Regions from separate parts of the Vibrio ostreae genome, predicted to be linked through region 1. Evidence: predicted binding sites of a transcription regulator. Region 1 holds the regulator's gene; each other region holds the start of a gene.
What was found. Region 1 encodes PurR, which represses purine synthesis genes. Its sites were predicted from a motif close to TNANGNAAACGTTTNCNTNA; they were not measured.

Region 1 (3,284 bases):
CCCCAAATCGCTTTTGCACCCATTCACGCAGCAGAAACCGACTGCTGAGAAAAGCCAGTGTGGCACCCAGGGTACTGGCAAATGAGACCAGCAGCAGGCTTAACCAAAAACCAAACAGCGCGGCCCCCAGTAGTGTGACAACCGCTGCGCCCGGAATAGATAATGCTGTGATCACCAGATAGCTGAAGAAATAGAGAGCGGCGGCTGAAATTAAATGGCTCTGAATATACTCATTGAGTAATGATTGCTGTAACTTCGCATTCTCCAGAGTCAGGGAAGGGCCCAATACAATACTGGCTGTTAAGATAATCCCGATAAGCAGAATTCCCCAAACCCACTTGCGACTCATATGTGCTCCTGATGGTGATAACCTGAAAGATAAATAGCGATGTTTTGCTAGATAATTAGTGAGACAGGTTTTATCGTGTTTTTCTTTCACCATAAACCAAATTTCACCCAACAACAAAAAAAGCACCCGCATTTGCGAGTGCTTTATTAAGTGAAGTTGCTCTGATTTTTAAGGGATTAAGACAAACGTTGTAACAACTCGTCGCGACGTGCCTGAGGGATTACTGACCAGTGCTTGCCCTCTATCGCGCCTTCCAGTGCCCACAGAAGTTCCAAACCGACATCTGAAGTATGTGACTGTCTAACTGCTTTGTAAGCTTCTACGGCGCCTTTTTCCTGCAAGTCTTCAACGCTTTGAATGCCGGCTTTTTTCAGCATTCGTTCTGTCGCTAATCGCAGGTTAGGTAAGTCTTTTAAACGATCTGGTTTTGCCTGGGCTTGTGTTTCCCGTTCTGCTTTTGCAACGGCAAGTGCAGCTTTAGCATCTTCCAGAATACGTCCGGTGTCTGACCAACAGTCTTCCGGTAACGCAAAATATTTGGTTACGACCGGGAAACCCCGCTTCTTATAAACATAGGGTTCGAAACCTTGTTGCTTAAATTTTGCAGTTGAAGCGTCGTCGGCACGTATGTGTAATTTATCATTAACTACTAATGCGAACATGGTGTCATCGACAAAAATGCCGAATCCGCCGAACATTGAACGAGATTTAACGCGTCCTAATTGTTCGAATAGCCGCATTGAATCTTTAAGTATTGGTTTATCCATGCTTTAAGTCTCGGTGTATTAATTAATACGCCACCAAAATCAGGTCCGAGAGAGTAGCAAAAGAATGCAGTATGTGTGTCAGTAGGGAGTCAACTTCGTAATTAATGCATTTTTGCCATCGGTAACCCCGCTACCTACCAGAAACTGGTTCAGGCCGGAGGCTTTGCGTCCCACCTTTTCAGATGGTTTGCCCTGTGCGTGACATCTCCTTTTTATCAAAGGATGATTAAATCATTGAATGAGTATCACATTTACAGTCTGCAAATGTGATACTCATTCTAAAGTTTATATTTAACGGGTGCAACAAAATTAACACAACTAACGCGTGCTCATATGGGATGCGATGCGTATTTTCGATAAAACCCTTATTTTGTCAAGTGTTTTACCGTATCACGTACTACTATTTCCGGATGCATCTCGAATACACGGCGCTCGTGTTCTTTATCCTTGATGCGCTCCAGCAGGATCTCAAATGCGTTTTTACCCACGCGACGTTTTGGCTGGTGGATAGTCGTCAGCGGTGGTGAGAAATATTCGGCTAATTCGATGTTGTCGTAACCAATCACAGACATATCATCCGGTACACGTACACCGCGTTGTTGCAGACGGCTGATCAGACCCAAAGCCATGGTGTCATTGAAACAGAACACGGCAGTTGGACGCTTATCCATGGCAATCAACTTGTCTGCCGCCAGTACAGCGGTATCACATTCGAAGTTACCTTCCAGGATCCAGTCTTCACATACCGGCAGATTGGCTTCAGCCATCGCACGACGGAAGCCCGCAATACGTTCCTGACAAGCCGCTTTGACAAAATGGCCGCTCAGACAGGCTATATCCTGATGTCCATGGTCAATCAGATATTTTGTCGCGAGGTAACCCCCTTCTTCTGAGTTGTCCATGATTTTATCGGCCTGAGAAGTTTCCGGGCCCCAGTCCATGATCACTTTCGGAATGTCTTTATGTGCTTCAAGCATTTCCAGCAGTTCTTCGGTCAGATCCGAACACATCACCAGCATGCCATCAACACGCTTTTCTGCCAGCATGCGGATGTAGTCACGTTGCTTTTCATAGATGCCGCCGGTGTTACATAAAATCAGCGTGTAACCCTGCCGGTAGCAGTAACTTTCTACGCCATCGATCACTTCTGAGAAAAACAGGTTGGTTGACTGGGTTACCAGCATACCGATCGTACGGGTGGTGTTGCATTTTAAGCTGCGAGCTACGGCACTTGGTGCATAATTCAGCTCTTTTACCGCTTCCATCACTTTTTCTTGTGTAGCTTCTGCAACGAAACGGGTTTTGTTAATTACGTGAGATACGGTTGTTGTTGAAACGCCGGCCAGGCGAGCAACGTCTTTAATCGTAGCCATAGGTTTGTCCTGTCGATGACTGCCGATGCAACAATATTGTGTCATGAACGGTATACGTCATGATGGATGTTGCCCGTTGAGCAGTATATCCCGCCGTTCGGGGGAAGCCATGCTCAGGTTCAGCAGCGGTTAGGCTTTTACACAAAGTGAAGCCTATAAGTAGTAAAAACACAAAAACCGCCCTTAAACAGCGGTTTGCATCTTAACGTTGTATTTTATCGTTTGCGGCCAAGATTCTAGACTGCAACGCTCTAAGTCGCAACGAAATTCATCGGATGAGTCTAAATTATCATCACTAAATCGGACCGGTTAGGTCACCTAAAGCGCTATAAAAGCCTGTTACTCGTTGGTGAGATAGGCTAAGTCGAGTTTTAATAACGCAACCAGCAGGTCAGTGACGGCCGCGTAAAATCCGAAGGTGTCATGCTCACGGCACCGCTGGGCAAATTGTGGCACCCAATTGATTAAACTGTTCTCGATAAAAATGGCCTGTTCAGCGAATGCCTGCTCCATATGGACCGGTTTCTCCAGCTCATTGCTGCGCATGATCATATGACCGAGAAAGTCGAGTTCCACCGCGATGTGATCGGCAGGTTGCGTCGGTGAGGGATTAGCAATGCCGGCGGCTTTCATCAGCTGCGCCATTTCTGACGCAGCTGTGTCATGGCCGGGAGTGGATGTGTTGTTGTAATGAGAAGCGCAGGGGATAGGCGCTTGAGGTTGGATCCCCTGAAACAAACGGCAAAAATCGGCGGCGAGCTCAAATTGCGCGTCCTGTCTTTCCAGTAATCGGTT
Region 2 (3,284 bases), 660 kb from region 1:
ACCAGGCCACCTCGGCTCACACCCAGGATACCTTTCCATTGTTCTGCAGGCATTTGAAGTTGTGCCAGTTCACGGCAGTACTTCTGCATATTGTCCCAAGTGATAACGAATTTTTTGCTCATTGTGATAAACCTAACTTTAAAAAATGTAGTGGACTGCGCTTACGCAGCCACAATGTATTTAGCCGCGAAGATAATTGCCATCACCCAGACACTGAGTGATACGCTGCGACCTTTGCCACTCAGAAGCTTGATCACTGCGTAAGCGATAAAGCCCATTGAGATACCTTCTGCAATCGAGAAAGTCAGTGGCATCAGCAGACAGGTCACGACGGTTGGCGCCGCTTCGGTCAGGTCACGCCAGTCGATGCTAACCAGACCAGACAACATCAGAATCGCCACATAAAACAGCGCACCTGACGTTGCGTAAGCCGGAATCATACCCGCTAATGGCGAGAAGAATAGTGCAAGCACAAACAGAATGCCAACCACAACCGCAGTCAGACCGGTACGACCGCCTGCTGCGACACCTGATACACTCTCAACGTAAGAGGTAGTGTTTGAGGTACCCAGCAGAGCGCCCACTGAAGTTGCGGTAGAGTCCGCCAGCAGTGCGCGGTTAAGACGTGGAATTTTGCCGTCTTCGCCAATCAGGTTCGCTTTACTTGCCACACCCACCAGCGTACCGGCAGTGTCAAACAGATCGACGAACAAGAAGGCAAACACAACCGAAATCATGCCGACTTCAAATACAGAAGAGAAATCCAGTTGCAGGAATGTCGGCGCAATACTTGGTGGCGCAGACACAATGCCGCCCCACTGTACATCACCAAACAGCAGACCCAGTGCAGTAATCGCCAGGATTGCGATCATAACAGCACCTTTCACGTTGCGGTGGACCAGCGCGATGGTCAGGAAGAAGCCCAGAGAACCCAGCACTGCAGGCAGAGAAGTGATGCCACCCAGTGAAACCAGAGTTGCCGGGTTATCAACCACGATACCCGCATTCTTCAGCGCGATGAACGCCAGAAACAGGCCGATACCCGCCGAGATACCGGTGCGCAGCGACAATGGAATCGAGTTGATGATCCACTCACGAATCTTGAACAGACTCAGAATGATAAACAGCACGCCCGAGCAGAATACTGCTGCCAGCGCAACCTGCCAGGTGTAACCCATACCCAGTACAACTGAGTAAGTGAAGAATGCGTTCAGACCCATACCCGGCGCCTGTGCGATGGGGTAGTTAGCCACGAAGCCCATGATGAAACAGCCGACCGCCGCTGCCAGACAGGTCGCGACAAACACGGCGCCGTGATCCATTCCGGCGTCGGAAAGAATCGCAGGGTTAACAAAAATAATGTAAGCCATGGTCAGGAAGGTGGTGATCCCGGCAATGACTTCAGTGCGCACGTTAGTGCCATATTCACTGAGTTTGAATAGCCTTTCCAGCATGTTCGATTCCTAATAAAGGTAAAAGAGTAAACGGTTGCGTAATCGATTGGGCGCAGATTATAAAGTTATCAAATCACAAATTCCAGACAGAATTTATGGGAACGAGAAGCAGGCAGGAACAGAATAAGGCCAGAATGACACAAAAACGCGGGTTTTTAGAGCAAAAATACCAATTTTTTTAATGACTTGGAAAAATGAGATCCAACTCTCCCTTTACTGAATCAGCGCCAGGAGAGTTGCAGAATATACTTCAGTTGATCACATTTCAACCCCGCTAATTCATCACCTTGTTAGGCAACCAGGTGACCAGTTCCGGGAACAGCATACAGATGACCAGCACGGTGAACTGAACCAGAATGAATGGTGTCACCGACTTGTACAGATCCATCATCGTCACCCCTTTCGGCGCGATACCTTTCAGGTAGAACAAGGCAAAACCATAAGGTGGTGTCTGCACCGCAATCACGATGTTAAGAATCATCAGCACCCCGAACCAAATCGGGTCATAACCGAGCGATACGGCAACCGGCGTGAAAATCGGCGCACACATCAGTACGATGATGAACTCATCAATGATGAAACCCAGCAACAGCATGATCACCTGGAACATCATGATAATCACAATCGGCGGCAGGTCGAGGTCGCGGGTAAAGCCTGATACCATACCCTGAATCCCCATCAGCAAATGGAAATTACTGAATACCGACGCGCCGAGAATGATCCACATGGCCACACTAACCAGCATAGCGGTCTGCATACCTGAGCGTATCAACAACTCAGGCTTAAAGCGTTTAAACAGAATCGACAGCAGAATCGCCCCGACTACCCCCAGCGCACCGGATTCGGTTGGCGTCGCGATCCCGGCAATAATACTGCCCAGCACAATGACGATCAGCGCAAAAGAAGAGGCCCCATCGCGAATGGTCTTAAACATCTCATACCCTTTCGGGATCTCGATGTCGTTGTCACTGTCGAGCGGCGCACGCTCTGGGCGCATCTTACAGCTGATCACCACGTAAGCGATCAACAGAACAATAGTAATCAGCGCCGGAATCATAGCGCCAAGAAACATCTTGCCGACCGAGTTCTGCGTCGCCGAAGCAAACATGATCATCGGAATACTCGGCGGAATCAGGATCCCCAGCGAGCCTCCGGCCATGATCACCCCCAGCGCCAGCTTCTTATCGTAACCACGTTCCAACATAGGTTTGAGCGCGATCGAGCTTGAGGTCATGATACCGGCACCGATAATGCCCACCATGGCACCAATCATCGAACACACTCCAATGACGCTAATCGCCAGAGAACCACGCAGGCGGCCAATCAGCAGCTGGCTGGCATTAAACATCGCATCACCGATCCCGGAACGGGTCAGGATTTGCCCCATGTAGATATAGAGCGGGATAGCGAGCAGGATGAAATTAAAGAAGGTGCTTTCCACTGTAGTCGGAATGATGTTGAACATCGACTCGCCCCAGGTCAGGTAACCGACCCCCATGGCAATTCCGCCCAGTGCCAGGCCCACCTGAGCACCGAGGACAAACGCGGTCAGAATACAACCCAGTAACACCAGGGTTAACATCTCAATGCCCATTTGTGTTCTCCTTGTCAAAAACGCAATTCAACTGGTCGTTGTCGACCTTAAACGGCTGTTCGCTCAGATGGACGTGTTTGTGAACATCGCCATTGAGTTCGCGGCCTTTGATCAAAAAGAACAGGTTTGCGATCAGCTCAGTGGAATATTCGGCGATAAAGATGACGGCAGAAACGGTAATCATCAGCCAGAAGTGGTGCATAGCAGGCGCCCACTCGCTCTGAGTTTTATAGTTA
Region 3 (3,284 bases), 610 kb from region 1:
CCAAAAACGTTCCGCGGCCATAATGCCGATGAATACCGTCATGCACCGAACTCGAAAAAAGGCCAGCAGCGCCAGTCAGAGCGGTCGAACGGCAAGGCAGAACGCGACAACGCTAAGACTTACAGCGACAAAGCGCCTGCTGCACGTAAACCAAAAAGTTACGTTTCCAACACCTCTCATAAGCCTAATGTCACGCCACGCAAAGGTGGCACACTGAGCCTGAAAAAATAGTACCATCACGCCGAACACGATGATTTGCCAATAAAAAGGGAGCCACTGGCTCCCTTTTCAATTGATAACAAGCGCGTTAAAGCTTACTTAGTACCGAAGATCTTATCACCGGCATCACCCAGGCCTGGAACGATATAACCTTTATCATTAAGTTTCTTATCGATAGCCGCTGTGTACAGCTCAACATCCGGGTGCGCTTTTTCCAGAGCTTCAACACCTTCAGGCGCAGCCACCAGCACCAGAACTTTAATCTGGTTACAGCCTTTCTCTTTCAGAAGATCGATGGTTGCAATCATAGAACCACCGGTCGCCAGCATAGGATCGACCACCAGAGCAATACGCTCTTCCATGTTCGAGGCCAGCTTATTGAAATAAGGTACCGGCTCAAGTGTCTCTTCATCACGGTAAATACCGACTACGCTGATGCGTGCGCTCGGCATGTGCTCCAGAACGCCATCCATCATGCCCAGACCAGCACGCAGAATCGGCACTACCGTTACTTTTTTACCTTTAATTTGCTCTACTTCAACCGGGCCGTTCCAGCCTTCAATGGTGACTGTTTCAGTTTCAAAGTCAGCGGTGGCCTCATAAGTCAGCAGGCTGCCAACTTCGGTTGCTAACTCACGAAAACGTTTAGTGCTGATATCACCTTCTCGCATCAGGCCAATTTTATGTTTCACTAGAGGGTGTTTCACTTCAACAACTTTCATTTCCATCTCCGGCATAATTTAATCAAACTTTCCGATTATACACTGAAATTCTCCTTATGTTGACGTTTGTCCGGGATTTTTAGCGCTGTCATGGCCCGATTCAGCGCGCTTATTCCGCCCTTTAGCCCTTGTGCCACATAACCTTTGCCCCACAAGCCTGCCTCATCCAGGATCCGGTTCGAGGCGGAAAAATCAAATTTGGCGGAAAAATTTCAGGTTACAAAAATGGCAGAAAAAAACTGACGCAAACGTTTTCCTTTTTGTTTTAAGCCCTGTAGAATAACGCCGTTTTCATATCCAACTAGATCGAGGACTTTCCCCGTGAGCGGCAACAACACTTCTCTTAGCTACAAAGATGCTGGCGTAGATATCGATGCAGGCAACGCGCTTGTTGAACGAATTAAAGGTGCAGTAAAGCGTACTCGTCGCCCAGAGGTAATGGGTGGCATTGGTGGCTTTGGTGCATTGTGTGAACTCCCAACCAAATACAAACAACCGGTCCTGGTGTCAGGCACGGATGGTGTGGGTACCAAACTACGTCTTGCTTTGGATATGAAAAAGCATGACACCATTGGTATCGACCTGGTTGCGATGTGTGTAAACGACCTGATTGTACAAGGCGCTGAACCACTGTTTTTCCTTGACTACTATGCAACTGGTAAACTAGACGTGGATACCGCAGCCGACGTAGTATCCGGCATTGCTGACGGTTGTCTGCAAGCTGGCTGTGCCCTGATCGGTGGTGAAACTGCTGAAATGCCAGGCATGTACGAAGGTGAAGACTATGACGTGGCAGGTTTTTGTGTCGGTGTGGTCGAAAAAGAAGATATCATTGACGGCAGCAAAGTTGCCGCCGGCGACGCACTGATTGCTGTGGGCTCCAGCGGCCCTCACTCAAACGGCTACTCTCTGGTTCGTAAGATCCTGGAAGTATCCGGCGCTGACAAAAACGAGCTACTGGAAGGTAAAGCAATCGGCGAACACCTTCTGGAGCCAACCCGAATTTACATCAAATCAGGTTTAAAACTGATTGCTGAGCATGACATTCATGCGATTTCTCACATCACTGGTGGTGGTTTCTGGGAAAACATTCCTCGCGTACTGCCAGAAGGCACTAAAGCGGTTATCGACGGCAAGAGCTGGGAATGGCCTGCAATCTTCACATGGCTGCAACAGCAGGGCAATGTAAACACTCACGAAATGTACCGTACATTTAACTGTGGTGTCGGCCTTGTGATTGCACTGCCAAAAGATCAGGCTCAGGCTGCGGTAGAACTGCTGCAGCAAGAAGGTGAAACCGCATGGGTTATTGGTGAAATCGCCGCTGCTCAGGAAAATGAAGAGCAAGTAGAGATCAAATAATCAATGAAAAGTATTGTTGTTTTAGTTTCAGGAAATGGTACCAATTTACAAGCGATCATCGATGCTTGTGAAACAAGTATTGGCGATGGCAAAGTAACGGCTGTTTTTTCAAACAAAGCAACTGCTTATGGCTTAGAACGGGCTAAAAAAGCAGGTGCGGCTGCAGTGTTTGTCGATCCAAAAGCGTTTGAAACGCGTGATGCATTCGATCACGCCCTGATGCAACAGATCGATGAATATCAGCCGGACCTGATAGTTCTGGCCGGTTACATGCGAATTCTGAGCAGTGAATTCGTGCGCCATTACATGGGGCGCATGATCAATATTCACCCGTCACTGTTGCCGAAATACCCGGGGTTGAACACCTATCAACGCGCTATCCATGCCGGTGATGAAGAGCACGGTACCAGTGTTCATTTCGTTACCGAGCAACTTGATGGTGGCCCGGTGATTCTGCAAGCCAGTGTACCCATCTACGATGAAGATACGGTGGATAGCCTGACCAAACGCGTTCAGGAGCAGGAATACCGCATCTACCCACTGGTGACCCAGTGGTTTGTTGAAGGACGCCTAGAGATGAAAGACGGTAAAGCCTATCTTGATGGTAATCCGCTCGGCATCCACGGCCATCCTGACCAGTAACCGTCTGCGTCCGGGACAAAGTTGACAACAAAAAAGGGTTGATAGCATATCAACCCTTTTTATTTGTCCCAACCCGCCCCAACGACTGGCAGATGCCGGGGCTACGCCAATGGCGCTTTCGGCGACTGGTCTCCCGGTTTACCCGGTACAAACTCAACATCCGCCAGTTGCTCAACATTGGTTGCAATCAGCTCGCCACAATGGAACAGGTTATACTCTCCGGGCTTCATGCGTTGCCAGATTTCATTCATGGTCAATGGCTGAGTCGCGATCACCGATACCACGTCATTCGGTGTGGTCTCTTCCTGGAAATTGACTTCAACATCTTCATCGATCAAC

Region 2: a site for PurR is predicted at 1,477-1,496, ahead of KNV97_RS06525 (NCS2 family permease). Genes of this name have one in related genera too.
Region 3: a site for PurR is predicted at 1,182-1,201, ahead of purM (phosphoribosylformylglycinamidine cyclo-ligase). Genes of this name have one in related genera too.

What each region holds. Positions count from the first base shown of each region.
Region 1 is NZ_CP076643.1:739,755-743,038, forward strand. It holds gene KNV97_RS09525 (TVP38/TMEM64 family protein) at 1-349, opposite strand, end outside; gene KNV97_RS09530 (TfoX/Sxy family DNA transformation protein) at 526-1,116, opposite strand; cyclic di-GMP riboswitch class I at 1,234-1,318, opposite strand; gene purR (HTH-type transcriptional repressor PurR) at 1,482-2,489, opposite strand; gene torD (molecular chaperone TorD) at 2,829-3,284, opposite strand, start outside.
Region 2 is NZ_CP076643.1:82,142-85,425, reverse strand. It holds gene gpt (xanthine phosphoribosyltransferase) at 1-122, opposite strand, end outside; gene KNV97_RS06525 (NCS2 family permease) at 162-1,454, opposite strand; gene KNV97_RS06520 (TRAP transporter large permease) at 1,729-3,048, opposite strand; gene KNV97_RS06515 (TRAP transporter small permease subunit) at 3,038-3,284, opposite strand, start outside.
Region 3 is NZ_CP076643.1:134,497-137,780, reverse strand. It holds gene rluF (23S rRNA pseudouridine(2604) synthase RluF) at 1-231, shown strand, start outside; gene upp (uracil phosphoribosyltransferase) at 315-941, opposite strand; gene purM (phosphoribosylformylglycinamidine cyclo-ligase) at 1,263-2,303, shown strand; gene purN (phosphoribosylglycinamide formyltransferase) at 2,307-2,945, shown strand; gene KNV97_RS06760 (class II glutamine amidotransferase) at 3,047-3,284, opposite strand, start outside.